DNA from 3 places in the Gallibacterium genomosp. 2 genome. Region 2 is predicted to be linked to each of the others. Evidence: riboswitches for the same ligand, from Rfam matches in the RefSeq annotation. Region 2 holds a riboswitch; each other region holds the start of a gene.
The links. Region 2 has a riboswitch for thiamine pyrophosphate ahead of thiB (thiamine ABC transporter substrate binding subunit). Riboswitches for the same ligand answer to the same signal wherever they lie in the genome.

Region 1: another riboswitch for thiamine pyrophosphate. It lies ahead of P375_RS02315 (ABC transporter ATP-binding protein); the one in region 2 lies ahead of thiB (thiamine ABC transporter substrate binding subunit).
Region 3: another riboswitch for thiamine pyrophosphate. It lies ahead of P375_RS04400 (ABC transporter substrate-binding protein); the one in region 2 lies ahead of thiB (thiamine ABC transporter substrate binding subunit).

Annotation. Positions count from the first base shown of each region.
Region 1 is NZ_JPXY01000013.1:20,868-26,871, reverse strand. It holds gene P375_RS02330 (ABC transporter substrate-binding protein) at 1-679, opposite strand, end outside; gene tenA (thiaminase II) at 700-1,344, opposite strand; gene P375_RS02320 (ABC transporter permease) at 1,360-2,115, opposite strand; gene P375_RS02315 (ABC transporter ATP-binding protein) at 2,115-2,843, opposite strand; TPP riboswitch at 2,931-3,023, opposite strand; gene tkt (transketolase) at 3,242-5,236, opposite strand; gene dusA (tRNA dihydrouridine(20/20a) synthase DusA) at 5,439-6,004, opposite strand, start outside.
Region 2 is NZ_JPXY01000016.1:47,896-53,899, reverse strand. It holds gene apbC (iron-sulfur cluster carrier protein ApbC) at 1-28, opposite strand, end outside; gene metG (methionine--tRNA ligase) at 229-2,271, shown strand; gene rsmC (16S rRNA (guanine(1207)-N(2))-methyltransferase RsmC) at 2,352-3,356, shown strand; TPP riboswitch at 3,426-3,525, shown strand; gene thiB (thiamine ABC transporter substrate binding subunit) at 3,573-4,568, shown strand; gene thiP (thiamine/thiamine pyrophosphate ABC transporter permease) at 4,544-6,004, shown strand, end outside.
Region 3 is NZ_JPXY01000018.1:27,090-33,093, forward strand. It holds gene P375_RS04395 (tetrathionate reductase subunit A) at 1-2,708, shown strand, start outside; TPP riboswitch at 2,808-2,896, shown strand; gene P375_RS04400 (ABC transporter substrate-binding protein) at 3,017-4,039, shown strand; gene P375_RS11970 (TonB-dependent receptor domain-containing protein) at 4,094-4,681, opposite strand; gene P375_RS04410 (heme iron utilization protein) at 5,277-5,510, shown strand; gene P375_RS04415 (metallophosphoesterase family protein) at 5,558-6,004, opposite strand, start outside.

The sequences.
Region 1 (6,004 bases), on a different contig from region 2:
TTGCTTGATATTGAGGGTTGTCTAATTTGTTTTTATTGGCTAATAAAATCAATTCATCATAGATTGGCACACCGTGTTCTTCCGGATAAAAAGCGATTCCCTGTTGTTTTTCTAAACTCAGCTGATTAAGTTCAAAATTACGAAATGCACCGACTACACCATCCACCTGTTTGCTCATCAATGCCGGTGATAATGACCAATTTACATTGATTTTTTCCACTTCATTCGGATTAACGCCGGCGGATTTCAGCATTGTGCCGAGTAAAACCTCTTCAAAACCACTGACCGAATAACCGATTTTTTTGCCTTTAAAATCGGCTAATGTTTTGATATTGCTCTCTTTTAAGGCAACGATACTGTTTAATGGCGTTGCGATTAATGTGGCTATACGCACCAAAGGCAAGCCTTGATCGACATCTAAATAAAGTTGTGGTTGATAACCGACAGCTAAATCACTTTTGCCGGCAGCCACTAATTTTGGTGGTATAGAGGGATCGGCAGGTTCAATGATTTCCACCTCAATTCCATTTTTTGCAAAAAATCCTTTCTGTTGCGCCACAATGAGAGCCGCGTGATCAGGGTTAACGAACCAATCCAGTTGTAAACTTAATTTTTCAGCTTGCGCAAACCAAGCAAAAAATGAGAGTAAAAATGCAGTAAAAAATAGACGAATTTTCATAAGATTTCCTCTGATTAATGTTATGAACGATCCAACCCCATTTGCCAAAAGGCAATTTCCATTCGGGTAGCGGTGGTAAAAATATGCTGCAAATTTTGCTGTTGTTGTGGAGAAATGCCGGCGCAAAGTTGTTCCAGCTGTTGAGCAATAGCATTGGCGGCAGCTTGAAACTCCTTGGCGGCATAGGTATCAATCCAAGTCTGATAAGGATTATTTTTCGCCTGTGGTACAGCCGCTAGCCGTTTACCGATTTCTGCATAGCCTAAAGCGCAAGGCGCAATGGCAGTATAAAGTTCAGCTAAACCGCCTTGTAAACCGCAATCAAGCATATAACGGGTATAAGCTACACAAGCCGGCGATTCCGGTGTATTGTCCAGCTCAGATTTAGAAATTTGCCATTGTTGGCAATAATGAATATGTAATTGCACTTCTGCCAAAATATGCTGCAAATCTTGATTAAAAGCAGTAAGTTGCGCAAAGCGGTGAGATTTATACATCGCCAACGCTAAAGCACGGCTGTAATGCAGTAAATAGTGATAATCTTGAATCAGATAATGTTGAAATGAGGCGAGCGGTAATGTGCCGTTGTCAAGCTGTTGCACAAAAGGATGTTCAACGTAATGTTGCCAATAGGGTTGAGCCTGTTGCATAAATCGCTGTGTAATTGACATTATTTCTCCTTAACGTAATTGCGTCACCCAAGGTAAGGCGCGACGCAGTAATTTATCGGTAATAAAAAAGAGCAGTAGCGTGATTAACATTAATAAAAACAGGGCAGAAAACATTAAATCAACCTGCATACGTGCGTTGGCGTGTAGCATTAGATAGCCTAAACCTTGATTTGCCCCGACCCATTCGCCGATGACTGCGCCAATCGGTGCAATGGAAACGGCTATGCGTAAACCGGATGCAAGCGCAGGTAATGCTGCCGGTAGACGAACTTTAAACAGCATTTGCCAACGAGTAATTTGCATGGTTTGTGCCAGTTCCAACCAAATCTTCGGCGTATTTCTCAAGCCGTCATAACAGGCGGCGGTAACCGGAAAATAGATAATTAGAATTGTCATTGCGACCTTTGAAGCCAATCCATAACCGAGCCACAACACCAACAGAGGTGCGATAGCAAAAACAGGAATAGCTTGCGAGATCAGTAGTAACGGCAATAAAAAAGTAGCAATCCGATTGGATATAGAGAGCAAAATGGCGGAAAACAAACCGAAAATAAAGCCAAGAAACAAGCCAAGAAAAATTTCCAATAACGTAACCATTGTGTGCTGCCACAACAGCTGATGCCGAGAAGCGAGCTGTTGGAACACATCGGACGGTGTCGGCAACAGATAGTGCGGTAAATTCCAAACAAGAATTGCGCCTTGCCATAATGCTAATAAAAATAGACAGAGCAGCGCAGTTTTTAACAGTGAGGATAGCGAATACATTAAGATTCCTCCTGCAAAAGAGAGAATAACTGTTGGTATAACTGCCAAAATTGCGGTTGTTGCGGTGAATGAACAACGGCTGAAACTTTATGTGAGAGAACAATACGATCAGTTTGTTTTTGCAGCACAAAAATATCATCACATAGCTGTAATGCTTCTTGCGGATCGTGTGTGACCAATAGGACCGTTTTCCCGGCTAATAAGGTGGTTGCAAGTTGATAGAGCTGTTGGCGTGTAACCACATCTAAAGCGGAAAAAGGTTCATCCATTAAGATTAAATCGGAAGATTGCATTAGCGTTCTCGCCAATGCTACACGTTGCCGTTGGCCGCCGGAAAGTTGATAACAAGGCTTATGCTGATAATCTGCTAATTGCACTTGCTCCAGTAGAGATAACGCTTGTTGGCGGCTTGCTTGATTTTTTGTGCCTTGTAAATGCTGTGCCAGCTGCACGTTATCTAAAACGGATAACCAAGGAAACAAGCCGTCATTTTGTGCCATAAATGCAATTTTTTGCTGATGGTTCAGGCAATGTTTAAATGTGATTTTTCCTGATTTCAGTGCGTTTTGTTCCAATCCGGCAATGACACGCAATAAAGTCGATTTACCCACACCGGAACGCCCGAGAACAGCACTCCAACGAGCGTGGGCAATATCAAAATTAAAGTCGACAAACAGCGGCTTGTCAGCAAATGACAAGGTTAATTGTCGGATTTCTACCGCATTCATTATTGATAACCCAATATCAGCGAATGAATGATAAATAGCGGTAATGAGTAAAAATCAGAAAGGAAATGGGAATAGATAAAAAGTGTAAATGTTGCATAATTAGTTTCCTACGTCAGTGCTAACTGGATCAGGTTCAACGGGTATTTTCTCAGCTGTTAAACAGCACCCCGACTAATGGTCGATTACTTTACAGCGAAATTTTGACAATGGCAACAGATAGGCAATGAGAAATTTCAGAAAATTGTTATTTTTATGTTACCCAAAACAAAATAAAAGAGAGATATGTAAGCGGTCTATTTTTAATTGAGTAGAAAATGACAAGATGTTTGCAAATAAAAACTCCCCCACTATTTATTGACTAATGGAGGAGTGTTCAATATCAAATCACAACAGCAAAGTTATAGAATTTCTTTTGCTTTAGCGACAACATTATCCACAGTGAAACCGAAGAGTTTGAATAACTCGCCTGCCGGTGCAGATTCACCGAAACGATTCATTCCGACAATACGACCTTCTAAACCAACGTATTTATACCAGAAATCGGCAATACCGGCTTCAATAGCAACGCGTTTGTTGACACTGCTTGGTAATACGCTTTCTTTATAAGCGGCACCCTGTTTATCGAAAACATTGGTGCTTGGCATAGATACAACACGTACTTTGTGACCTTCTGCGGTTAATTGTTCCGCTGCTTTCACTGCCAATTCCACTTCTGAACCGGTTGCAATAAAGATTAATTCGGGCGTACCTTCACAATCTTTTAAGACATAAGCACCGCGTCTAACATCGGCAAGTTGTTGGGCGTTACGTTCCATTTGTGTTAAGTTTTGACGAGTGAAAATTAATGCACTTGGGCCTGCAGTGCGTTCAACCGCTGCTTGCCACGCAATCGCAGATTCCACTTGGTCACACGGGCGCCAAGTTTCTAAATTCGGAATTAAACGTAATGTTGCCGTTTGTTCTACCGGTTGATGGGTTGGCCCATCTTCCCCTAAACCAATGGAGTCGTGGGTGTAAACAAAAAGCACACGTTGTTTCATTAACGCTGCCATACGCACTGCATTATGCGCATATTCCATAAACATTAGGAAAGTGGCACCGTAAGGAATAAATCCACCGTGTAGAGCAATGCCGTTCATAATGGCGGACATCCCGAATTCACGCACACCGTAGTTAATATAGTTTCCATCAATCACATTGGCTCGTAATGGTTTAGAACCCGACCATAAGGTTAAGTTTGAACCCGCTAAGTCAGCAGAACCGCCTAAAAATTCAGGCAGAATTTTGGCATAGGCTTCAATCGCATTTTGTGAGGCTTTACGGCTGGCGATAGTCGCCGGATTGGCTTGCAATTTTTCGATAAAGGCTTGAGATTGCGCTTTCCAATCTGCCGGTAATTCGCCGGCTAAACGACGTGATAATTCAGCTGCCAATTCTGGATACGCTGATTGATAAGCAGCAAAGCGTTGTTGCCATTCCGCTTCTCTTTCTGCGCCTTGTGGTTTGGCATCCCATTCCGCATAAATTTCAGCTGGAATTTCAAATGGTGCATAGTTCCAACCTAAATTCTTACGGGTTAATGCAATTTCTTCCTCTCCTAGCGGCGCACCGTGACTGTCGTGAGAATTGGCTTTATTTGGTGAGCCATAACCGATAATGGTTTTACAGATAATTAATGTCGGTTTTGAGGTTTCCGCTTTTGCTGCTTCAATCGCCGCTTTGATTTCAGCGGAATTATGACCGTCTACTGCAGGAATGACGTGCCAGCCGTAAGCTTCAAAACGTTTTTGGGTATCATCGGTAAACCAACCGTCAACGTGACCGTCGATTGAGATATTGTTGTCATCGTAGAACGCAATTAATTTACCCAAACCTAAAGTACCGGCAAGAGAGCAGGCTTCGTGAGAAACACCTTCCATTAAGCAGCCGTCGCCCAAGAAAACATAAGTATAGTGGTCAATTACATCGTGTCCCGGACGGTTAAATTGACCGGCTAAGGTTTTTTCGGCAATCGCCATACCGACAGCATTAGTAATGCCCTGCCCCAATGGCCCAGTGGTGGTTTCGACACCCGGTGCATAACCATATTCAGGGTGCCCCGGCGTTTTAGAGTGTAATTGACGGAACTGTTTTAAATCGTCGATAGAAAGGTCGTAACCGGTTAAGTGTAACAAACTATAAATCAACATTGAGCCGTGACCGTTGGAAAGCACAAAGCGGTCACGATTAACCCATTTCGGGTTGTTTGGATTATGAGATAAAAAATCACGCCATAAAACTTCGGCGATATCCGCCATTCCCATAGGCGCACCCGGGTGCCCTGATTTTGCTTTTTGCACTGCATCCATACTTAAAAAACGAATTGCGTTTGCTAATTCTCGGCGAGTTGCCATATTTTTCTCCTTCTTTGCTAGCTAATTTCGAGTAGATAAGAGCATTTCTCTTAGAAAAACCTCATTTACTTTACCACTATTTTGTCGTGAAGTTGATTGCGTTATCACTTATTTTTGATCTGAATGACTCAAATTCAAAAGCCTGTTCATTCTACGTTATTTTTAGTAAGAAAAGGCAAATCAATGCAATTACTTATTACCGCTATTGCACGAAAGACAGCGCCTTTTCAACCACTTCGATACCGGCGCCGGTTTTATGTGCATTTTCGCTTAAATAACGTCGCCATTGTCTTGCACCGCGTTGATTTTGGAATGCACCCAGCATATGACGTGTGATTGCTCCCAACGGCACGCCTTGCTGTAATTCCCGTTCAATATAAGGAAACATTTTTTCAACCGCTTCTAATGGGGTAACGATTGCTGCATTCGGATCAAACAACGCTTGATCAATATATCCCAATAATTGCGGATTTTGATAAGCCTCACGCCCAACCATTACGCCATCGACATATTGTAGATGCTGTTGTATCTCTTCAATCGTTTTTACGCCGCCGTTGATCGCAATTTTCAGTTGTGGAAAATCCCGTTTTAATTGATAAACACGTGCGTAATCAAGCGGTGGAATTTCTCGATTTTCTTTCGGGCTTAATCCGGAAAGCCACGCTTTTCTGGCGTGAATAATAAAATCCTGACAACCGACTGCAGCGATTTTTTCAACAAAATCACAAAGAAATTCATAACTGTCGAGATCATCAATGCCGATTCGGG
Region 2 (6,004 bases):
GAGTATAAGTAAAATTAAGACTACGCATTTATCTGTCCTTAAATTAGGTAGTGTTTAAATTAGCTCGTCTATTTAACCACGACCACAAGCAACTGTTAAGTAAAATCAATCGAAAACAGCGCTAATACATATTTGGTAGTAGTAGTTAAACTGGAAAATAGCCTGTCAATAGAGTAACATTAGCGGTTATTTTCACAATTAAAAACGAATTAATCAAAAGGAAAAATTATGTCCAGTCGCCGTCAAATATTAGTTACTTGTGCCTTGCCTTATGCAAACGGTCCAATCCATTTAGGTCATATGCTTGAACATATTCAAGCCGACATTTGGGTACGTTTTCAACGGATGCGCGGTAATGAAATTTATTTCGTCTGTGCAGACGATGCTCACGGTACACCTATTATGTTGAAAGCGGATCAAATGGGTATCTCGCCAGAACAATTGATTGCAGATGTGCAACAACAACATATTTCTTCATTTTCCGGGTTTAATATCAGTTATGATAATTACTACTCTACTCATAGTCCGGAAAACCAAGAATTATCCTGCACAATTTATAACAAATTGAAACAAAACGGTTTTATCAAGAGCAAGACTATTTCTCAACTTTATGATCCAGAAAAAGGAATGTTCCTACCGGATCGATTTGTGAAAGGTACTTGCCCAAAATGTAAAGCTGAAGATCAATATGGTGATAACTGTGAAGTCTGTTCCGCTACTTACAGCCCAACAGAGTTGATTAATCCTCGTTCTGTCGTTTCCGGCGCAACTCCGATCCTGAAAGAATCCGAACACTTCTTCTTTGATTTACCGTCATTTGAATCTATGTTGAAAGATTGGATTAAATCTGGCACGTTGCAGACCGAAGTTTCCAATAAAATGATGGAATGGTTTGAATCTGGTTTACAGCAGTGGGATATTTCTCGCGATGCGCCTTATTTCGGTTTTGAAATTCCAAACCAACCTGGTAAATATTTCTATGTCTGGTTAGATGCCCCTATTGGTTATATGGCATCTTTCAAAAATTTATGTAATCGTAAAAATATTGATTTCGACCATTTCTGGCAACAAAACAGCAACACCGAACTTTATCATTTTATTGGTAAAGATATTGTCTATTTCCACAGTCTATTCTGGCCGGCAATGCTTGAAGGTGCAGGTTACCGCAAACCGAATAATATTTTTGTACACGGTTATGTCACTGTAAACGGTGAAAAAATGTCTAAATCCCGTGGTACTTTTATTCAAGCAAAAACCTATCTTGAATATCTTGATCCTGAATGTTTACGTTATTACTATGCAGCAAAATTAAGTGGTCGTATTGATGATTTAGATTTAAATTTGGAAGATTTTGTACAACGTGTGAACAGCGATATTGTCAATAAATTGGTTAATCTTGCTAGCCGTAATGCAGGATTTATTCAAAAGCGTTTCGATGGCAAATTAGCAGCTCGCCTACACGATCAAGCCTTATGGCAAGAATTCAGCCAACAAGCAGAACAAATTGCTCAACATTACGAAAATCGTGAATACAACAAAGCAATTCGCGAAATTATGACTTTATGCGATAAAGCCAATAAATATGTGGATGAAACCGCACCTTGGATAATTGCAAAAGATGAAACTCGCCAGCAGGAGTTGCACGAGGTCTGCTCAATGGGTATTCAAATGTTTCGTATATTAATGGGCTATTTAAAACCGGTATTGCCGAAATTGGCAGAGCGTGCAGAAGCCTTTTTGCACGATGAATTGCGTTGGGAAACCTTAACTTCTCCATTATTGGCACACGAAATTGCACCATTCAAAGCATTATTTAGTCGTTTAGAAATGAAACAGATTGAAGCTTTGATCGAAGCCTCAAAAGCAGAAAATGCTCAATTTGCAACCCAAACAGCGCCGGCAAAAATAAGTGAAACAGACAGTGAAATTGAGCCATTTGAAAAAACTATTACTATTGATGATTTTGCTAAATTGGATTTACGTGTGGCAAAAGTATTGAAATGTGAAGCCGTGCCAGAAAGTAAAAAATTATTGAAGTTCACACTTGATTTAGGTGTTGAAACTCGTCAGGTTTTTTCAGGTATCAAAGCGGCTTACAACAAACCGGAAGAATTAGAGGGGAGAATGGTGATTATGGTTGCCAATCTTGCGCCTCGTAAAATGAAATTCGGACTTTCTGAAGGAATGATTTTATCTGCCGGTAGTGGTGGTGCAGATCTGTTCCTACTTGATGTCGATAGCGGTGCTAAAGCTGGTTATCGTGTCAAATAAAACCATCATAAATAGCGATGGGGCTTCTATTAGCTCCATCTTTCTTTTTATTCAATCAATTCACTTTCTAAGAAAAAACAATGTCACTCACACCCGAAAGCCAATTATTACAACGCCACCTTAATCTGTTTGAAAATGAAACTTTACTTTTTCTCGGTAATATACAGGATGATTTTCCATCACAATGTCGTATCTTAGCCAAACGGATTAATGTAGTCAGTTATTACTTTGATTATGTATGTCACGCTAAAAATCCTACTGAATTTACGCTTGAAGCTGATTATCAAGAAGCATCTCTCATCATTTTTTACTGGGGAAAAAACAAACAAGAGTGTCTATTCCAATTAACTCAAATTTTGTCGCAAGCGCCTATCGGACAAAAAATTTTATTAGTAGGAGAAAATCGTGGAGGCGTTCGATCCGCAGAGAAGTTTTGTGGCAAATTAGGCGATATTTATAAAATTGATTCCGCTCGGCGATGTAGCCTTTACTATTTTAAATTACAAAAACCGGTGCAATTTACATTATCCGACTGGTGGAAACAATATACACTTCCACAATTGCCACAATTAACTATCTATGCACTGCCGGGTGTATTCAGCTCCAGTGAACTGGATCAAGGTACAGATTTATTGCTTTCAACTATGCAACAGCCTGTGCAAGGAAAAGTGTTAGATATCGGATGTGGTGCTGGGGTAATCGGTGCTTATCTAAAATTCCTTTCACCACAAATTGAGCTGACAATGAGCGATATTCACGCTATGGCAATTGCCTCGACAATACAAACATTGCAACAAAATCAACTGCAAGGTACGGTTATCGCTAGTGATGTTTTTTCACAAATTAATGACAAATTCGATTTAATTATCTCCAATCCGCCGTTCCATTCAGGTTTGAATACTGCTTATCAAGCAGTAGAAACCTTAATCACTGAAGCCAAGCAACATTTAAATCGTGGCGGAGAATTAAGAATTGTAGCTAATGCATTTCTGCCTTATCCGGATCTGCTTGATCGCAGTTTCGGTACACATCAGGTTCTTGCGAAAACAGGCAAATTTAAAGTTTATAGTGTGAAAAACGCTTAAATGACGGTATCTTTCATAAACTTTTCACAATTTCATTGTCTAAATCGCTACAATTTCGTATAGTAACTGCCGTTCTCAACGGGGTGCATTACTAAAAGTAAGGCTGAGATAATACCCGTCGAACCTGAACTGATTAGTCGCAGCGGAGGGATTTGAGAAGCAGCTTGCTATTCAAAATCCTGTTTGCATTTATCAATAATGAAATAGGAATTCACTATGTTAAAAAAAACACTTTTCCTCAGTGTATTGACCGTTAGTACCATTTCTTTCGCCAATGCTGAAACCTTAACCGTTTATACTTATGATTCTTTTGCTTCCGATTGGGGGCCTGCACCAAAATTAGAACCTATGTTCGAAAAACAGTGCAGCTGTGATCTCAAATTCGTGCCTTTTGAAGATAGTGTCACAATGTTTAATCGAGTGCGTTTAGAGGGCAAAAAAAGCAAAGCTGATATCGTGTTAGGTTTAGATCAAAGCTTAATTGAAGCCGCAGATCAATCACAGCTATTTGCCAAAACTGACATCAGTTTAAACAATCTCCACTTACCACTAAAATGGGAAAATCAAACCTATATTCCTTATGATTTCGGTAGTTTCGCCTTTATTTATGACAAAACAAAACTCAGCAATCCTCCAAAAAGCCTAAAAGAATTGATTGAACGTCAGGATCTACGCATTATCTATCAAGATCCGCGCACCAGTTCTGTCGGTCGTGGCTTATTACTTTGGGTCAATCAGGTTTATCCGCAAGATCAAGTAGAACAAGCGTGGCAACAACTGGCAAAGCACACCGTCACTGTCGGCAAAGGTTGGACTGAAACTTACGGTGCCTTTTTGAAAGGAGAAAGCGATTTAGTATTGAGCTACCGTAGTTCACCACTCTATCATCAACTAAATGAACAGAAACAAAACTATGCAGCAACAGAATTCAGCGAAGGCAATATTTTACAAATCGAAATTGCAGCAAAATTAAAAGCAAGTAAACAAACGAAATTAGCAGATCAATTTTTACAATTTTTAATCTCACCGGAAGCACAAAATATTATCAGCCAAAGTAATGTGATGTTTGCTGTTACCGATGCAGCGATTGAACCACATTATGATCAATTGCGTCATCGAGTGCTATCTGAAAAAACTATTGATACTTCAAATATCAGCCATCAACAAACCAAACAATGGCTTGCTGTATGGCAAAATGCGTTGGCAAAATAATGCGTTATATTGAAATAAAACGGCAACTTTTTCTGTTGCCGGGTTTAGTCATATTATTACTGCTCACCATTATTTATGGCGGCAGCTTACAACAATTACTACAACATAGTCGCTTCTCACAATGGCTAAATTTACTGCAAAACGATTACCTGCAACAAGTTATCTTTTTCAGTTTTTATCAAGCCGGATTATCCGCTACTTTCTCACTATTTTTCGGTATTATTGTTGCCAGATCACTGTTTTATCTAGATTTTTTTGCCAAAACCTTTCTATTAAAAATTTTCTCGCTGACCTATGTGTTACCGGCACTGGTTGCTATTTTCAGTATTGTCGGTATTTACGGTTTCAATGGTTGGATTAATCAATTTCTTCGTCTATTCGGGCAGCAACTTCCCGATATTTACGGTTTAAGCGGTATTCTAATCGCCCATCTTTTTTTCAATATTCCATTAGCGGCAAAAGTGTTATATCAACGCTTGCAACAGTTACCTGCTTCACAATTCAAATTGGCGGCGCAACTGAATTTACGTCATTGGCGTTTTTTCCGTTGGGTGGAAATGCCATTTTTGCGTCCAACCTGTTTTAATCTGTTCGGGCTTATTTTTTTGCTCTGTTTTACCAGTTTTACCATTGTTTTAACGCTGGGCGGTGGGCCGAAATACACCACGTTGGAAGTGGCAATTTATCAGGCTATTACTTTTGATTTTGATATTGAAACCGCAGCATTATTGGCGATTTTACAATTTCTGTTCTGTTTCACCCTGTTCAGTATCAACAATCGTTTCGCTCGTTATCAACAAAGCGAAACTTCACCTCAAGCGCGCTGTTTACCCAATTTAAACCGTTATCAGCGTTGCTATCACTATTTTATTTTAATCACTGCAACACTTTTCATTGTCGCTCCACTGCTGGAAACGCTATTTGCCGGATTAAATGCCCGTCATTTATGGCAACAGTTGTTACATCCGGCGTTATGGCAAGCCATTGCTTTTTCACTCTTGTTAGCACCCACTGCGGCACTACTTTGTCTGATACTAACAATTTCTCTTCTGCTGACCACCCGCCATCTCTATTGGCTAGGTAAACAGCGAAGTAGTCAATGGATGCTAAATATCGGCACAATTATTTTAGCTATCCCAACCTTAGTGTTAGCAACAGGATTATTTCTCTTTCTTGTAGAAATGGAAAGCAATACAATATCGTTATTTATTTTAGTCGCTCTTTGCAATGCTTTAGTAGCAATGCCATTCGCATTACAGTTACTAACCGCACCTTTTTACAGTAATATGTTGAACTATCAACGGCTCTGTTTATCATTAAATCTTCGTGGTTGGCAACGTTGGAAAATTGTTGAAAAGGCAATGTTAATTCGTCCATTACGCTCTGCATTTGCTTTAGCAATGGCAATTTCATTAGGCGATTTTACTGCTATCGCA
Region 3 (6,004 bases), on a different contig from region 2:
TAGCAGGCGAAAACGGTTTGGAAAATCGTTCCACCGCTTGTGCGCGTGGTGCGGCGTTTATGGAAGGAGTAAACAGCCCTTATCGCATTACGCAACCATTAAAACGTGTGGGTAAACGTGGCGAAGGTAAATGGAAAACCATTAGCTTTGAACAATTAATTGAAGAAGTGGTGAATGGGGGTGATCTGTTTGGTGAAGGTCATATTGATGGCTTAAAAGCAATTCGTGATTTGAAAACTCCAGTAGATGCGGAAAATCCGGATTTTGGCCCGAAAGCGAACCAGCTTTTCGTGACTTTTGCCGGTCCGGAAGGTAGACAGCCGTTATTGCAACGTTTTGCGAATAACAGTTTCGGTACTATTAATTTTGCTTCTCACGGCTCTTATTGCGGTTTGTCCTATCGTGCTGGTTCCGGTGCGGTGATGAATGATTTGGATAAAAATTCACACGCAAAACCGGATTGGGATAATTGTGAATTTATTCTCTTTATGGGAACTTCACCGGCACAGTCAGGCAACCCGTTCAAACGTCAGGCACGTCAATTAGCGAAAAAACGTGCGGGAGATAATTTTGATTATGTGGTGGTTTCGCCTCGATTGGAATTAACGTCAACACACGCTACGCAAAACAATCGTTGGGTGCCGGTTTTACCGGGAGGTGATTTAGCGTTGGCATTGGCAATGCTGCGTTGGATTATTGAAAATGAACGCTTTAATGCAGATTACTTATCATTACCGAGCCAATTTGCAATGCAGCAGGCAGGTGCAGTAAGCTATTGTAATGCCTCTCATTTATTTATCGTTGAACCACAATACCCACGCTTTGGTCAAGCATTGACAGAACAGGATCTATTTGATGTTGCACCGGATGCGGAAGATAAAGTGGTGGAAAATTATGATTTAGTGAAAAATGCGGAAGATGATCAATTTGTTGCCGCTAAATCGTCCGCAAAAGCGCAAATTTGGGTGGATGAAACCGTTATCTTAAAAGATGGCTCTGCTGTGGCAGTGAAGTCTGCCTTGACTCTATTAAAAGAGTCTTGCTTTGAACATACATTGCAAGAGTATGCAGTTTTGTGCGGAGTGCCGGTGGCAACAATCGAAGCTTTGGCAAAAGAATTTACTTCACACGGACATAAAGCGGTTGCCATTACTCACGGCGGCACAATGCAAAGCAATGGTTTTTATACCGCGTGGGCGATTTTATTGCTCAATGTGATGATTGGTAATATGAACAAGAAAGGCGGAATGAGTGTCAGCGGCGGTAAATTCAAAGATTTTGCGCCCGGTCCTCGTTACAATCTAGCGACTTTCCCGGATATGGTGAAACCAAAAGGCACAAATTTAGCGCGCAGTAAACGTGAGTATGAAAAATCAAGTGAGTTTAAACGCAAATCGGCGCAAGGCTCGCCTTATCCTGCACGTGCAGCTTGGTATCCGTTTGTTGGCGGTCAAATGTCGGAAATGATTACCTCCGCCTTGCAAGGTTATCCTTATTCATTAAAAGCGTGGATTAGCCATATGACCAATCCATTATATGGTTTAACTGGTATTCATCATATTGCTGAAGAGAAGTTACGTGATCCGAAAGTGTTGCCGTTATTTATTGCTGTGGACGCTTTTATGAATGAAACCACTGCGTTGGCGGACTATATCGTGCCGGATACACACAACTTTGAAAGCTGGGGCTTTAGTACGCCGTGGGCAGGTGTGCCGACTAAAACCAGCACGGCGCGTTGGCCGGTTATTCAATCCGCAAATGCCAAGAATGCCGATGGTGAAACTATCTGTATGGAAAGTTTTATTATTCACGTTGCTAAGGCAATGGGCTTGCCGGGATTTGGTGAGAATGCCATCAGCGATAATCAGCAGCAGACTTATCCATTAAACTGCAGTGAAGATTATTTCTTACGTGCTGCCGCCAACATCGCTTTTGACGGTAAACAGCCGGTGAATGATGCGACACAGGAAGATCGTTTATTGTCCGGTGTTGAACGCATTATGCCGTTGCTTAATAAAACCTTAAAACCGGAAGAAGTGTTGAAAGCCGCGACCGTTTTCTGTAAAGGCGGACGTTTTGCGCCGTTTAACAGTGCGTGGGACGGTGAAAATATGACAGCAAAATGGAAAGCGTGCTTGCAGGTGTGGAATCCTACGGTGGCAAAAGCGAAAAATCATCAAAACGGTGAGCATTATCACGGTTGCCCGAAATATTTTGCACCACAATTTGCGGATAACAGTACCGTTGAAAGTCGTTATCCGAAAGCAGAATGGCCGTTTTCTTTGATGTCGTTTAAATCGAATTTGATGAGCAGCATTACTGCGCCATTGTTACGCCTTCATAGCATTAAGCCAAGCGGCATTGTGGCAATGAACAGCCAAGATGCGGTTAAATTTAAAATTGCTCACGGTGATTTGGTGGAATTAGCGACACCTGGCGGCAAAGTGAATGTGCAAGTAATGGTTATTGACGGCGTGATGTCGGGTACAATCGCGATTGAACACGGTTATGGACATAAACAACTGGGTGCAACCAGCTATGAAATTGATGGCAAAGTGATTGCCGGCGATGAGCGCATTAAGCAGGGCATTAATATTAATGATCTTGGCTTGATTGATGATACCAAACAGATCGCTTCACCTTGGGTTGATTGGGTTTGTGGTTCAGCGGTGCGACAAGGATTACCAGCAAAAATCACTAAGATTTAATAATTACCCCACATAAACTTGATAGGGTACACTTCGGTGTGCCTTATTTTTGTGAAGGAATTTATTTGACATAAAAGTTTAACAAACTTTATACTTATCGAGAATTAGTCGGGGTGCTTTGAGGCTGAGAAAATACCCGTTAACCTGATTCAGCTAATACTGACGTAGGGAACTAATGCGAAATTTCTTTATATATTTCAATTTGATATTGGAATCTTCTATTTTATTTCTCCTCAGTTAGTCTCTTTATCAATTTCAAGGAAGTGTTTATGCAAATTTATTATTCTCAACAAAAATTTATTAAAAATATGTTATTAAAAACGCTGATTTTTTCTAGTTTATTGGTAATGTTTATGCCAGTTCATCAGGCAAAAGCTGAAGGTCAACTTACTATTTACTGTAGTGTTCAATATCGGGTTTGTGAAAGAATGACACAGATTTTTAGTGAAAAATATAATGTTGATGCGAAATTTGTACGTAACAGTACTGGTTCAACTTTATCTAAAATTAAAGCAGAAAAAACAAAACCACAAGGTGATATTTGGTATGGAGGTACGCTTGAACCACATTTCCAAGCTGCAGATTTAGGGTTACTTTATCCTTATCGTTCCCCCAAGCAGGCAGAAACTATTCCTCAATTGAAATCATTATTGGATAAGCACGGTGAATATACTTCAATTGGCTATATGATTGTGCTAGGAATGGGAGTAAATACGGAAAAATTTAAGCAATTAGGGATTAAAGAGTATCCGAAGTGTTGGAAAGATTTGATTGATCCGAAGTTTAAAGATCAAGTACAAATGCCGGATCCGAGAAGTTCCGGTACGGGTTATACTTTTATTGCAACATTGGTACAGTTATTTGGTGAAGATGAAGCATTCCGTTATTTGAAAGCTTTGCATAAAAATATTTCAAATTATGCTCAAAGTGGAACAGAAAAAACCAATCTTTCGCGAGGTGATGCTGCGGTAACTGTCGGTTTTATTCATGGCTATGAGACTGAAAAAGAAAAAGGCGCACCGGTTAAAGCAATTTTACCTTGTGAAGGGGATAGTTATTCTTTAGGTGGTATCAGTATTATCAAAGGCGCACGTAATTTAAAAAATGCTAAATTATTTATGGATTGGGCATTGAGTGCAGAAGCACAGGAAATACCGTGGCGTAAGGAAAAAATGTATCAAATTCCAACTAATATTTACGCAGAAGCTTCTCCAAATTCAGCTGATCCAAAGAAATTACATTTAATTAATTTTGATTTTGATCGTTTCGGTTCAGATGAAGAAGGTAAACGTTTAACAAAGAAATGGCTTGATGAAGTGAAATTGAAATAGATCACGTTGGAATGGGAACGAGAGATTGAACTCTCGTTCCTTTTTTAATGACATTTAGAAGTAGTAACTTACACCAACCTTCACATTGCGACCGGTTCCTTCCATTAAGTTAAATGCTGATACATAATGTTTATCAAATAGGTTATCAATAGCTAAATCAATACGTATATTTTTTAAACTTCCCGATAGTGTCGAAAAGCTAGCTGTTAAATCCGTTAATGTATAACTTGGATAAGATGTATAACCTTTAGGGACACGATCCTGTTTTGCATAGTAACTGATTCTTGCTCCCAGCTTGAGTGCGTTTGCAAATAAAGCATAATCAATAGCGGCTGAATATTTATCGGCGTTGATGTTTTCTAAATATTCCCCACTATTTTTATTTTTACCGTGTGTTTGACCATAACTGAATGCAAAAGAAAGATTGTCTATGCTGTATTTGCCTTCTATTTCAAACCCACGCAAACGAGCGTCTGCAATATTACGATATTGCGAAAGATTCGGCATAAGATTAAAAGCACTATTCGGATGCGAATAGTAGGTTTCGAGATTAATAAGATTTTTCACATCATTTTGTGTGATTAAATTATTAAAATGAAAATATGCTGAAATTTCTTTATTTTTTGCAATCTCAGGTTTCAAATTAGGATTAGAGACAAATTTATTTGAGGTTGCTCACCACGACTGCTATAGCCAAAATGGTTTCTGGAAGTAAATTTTTCTTGTAATGAAGGAGCTCTGAATGCTTCATTATAACGTGCGGAAAGATCTAACCAATCTGTAGCTTTCCATGTTCCGAATAATTTCCTTGGCTTTTTTCTTTGCTTCGATAATTGTCATAACGAATACTTGGTGATAGTACTAATTTATCATTAAACATTGGAATATAGCTTAATAAATAAGTACCAACTACATCTGATTGAGCATTATAGTTATTAGGGCGGAATAAGCCGGCTTCCGTTTGATTGGTTTGTCTAAATGTCTTTGCTTTATCTTGATAATAATCAACTCCATAGGTTAATGTGATGTAATCAAATGCACTGTTGTTTTGTAGGTTAAAGCCCCAAGTCGAGAATTTTGTTGTGTCATGGAGATCATTATCTATTTGATCTTCTAGCTCTTTTGTGTTGTTGTGATAGTGTAAATCGGGTGTCGATATATTTGGAGTCAGGATTAAGACTATAGTTTAACTGGATGCTGCGATTTGTAATTTTTTGCCCGTCGTCGTTTTAGTGCAATGGCGAAAGTTGAGGAAGTTGTTAAAGATAGTGAAAAATGGATAGTAGGAACACAATTATTACGCCAACGACATGGTGACATTATGTTGGAGTTAATAGAATTTCAAGATTTTTCGCTGTTTCACTTAATTCCGCAACAAGGGTTATTTGTAAAAGGTTTTGAGCAAGCTTTTGAAGTAAAGCCGAATAAGCAAATTGATGTGGTTCACCTCGATCAAGGTCATATTAAGTAGAAAGTAATAAACCGTGCTTGTGTGATAATTTGAAGCAAATACAAGCACTATTTTTCCCTATCATCTACTCCAATCAATAAATATTCCCCCTCTATATCACTTAAACTGCGAAAACCAATATTAAAAATTTGATATGGACGAGGGCGGGTTTTAAGTGCCGTGTAATTAAAATTATCGTGGTGATGACCGTGAAAAATTTTTTTCACCCCCATTTTTTCTGCAAGTTGATTAATAACAGAAAAACCAGAGGGATGAGGTTTTGGCGCTTCGTGACAAATAAGGATATCCGCTGTTTGCTGTTCCAATAATTCAAAATCGGAAGGAAAGATGGAAGTACGATGACGTAACGGTAAACCACCTTGCCAAATTTTTTCTTGTGAACAATATTGGCAATAGTGGATTGGATCAAAAAATAGTGGTTTATTTGGTGGCATCCAGATCTGACCTCGGAAAACACCACCTAACCCGGCAACTTTAACTCCTTCAATTTCTAC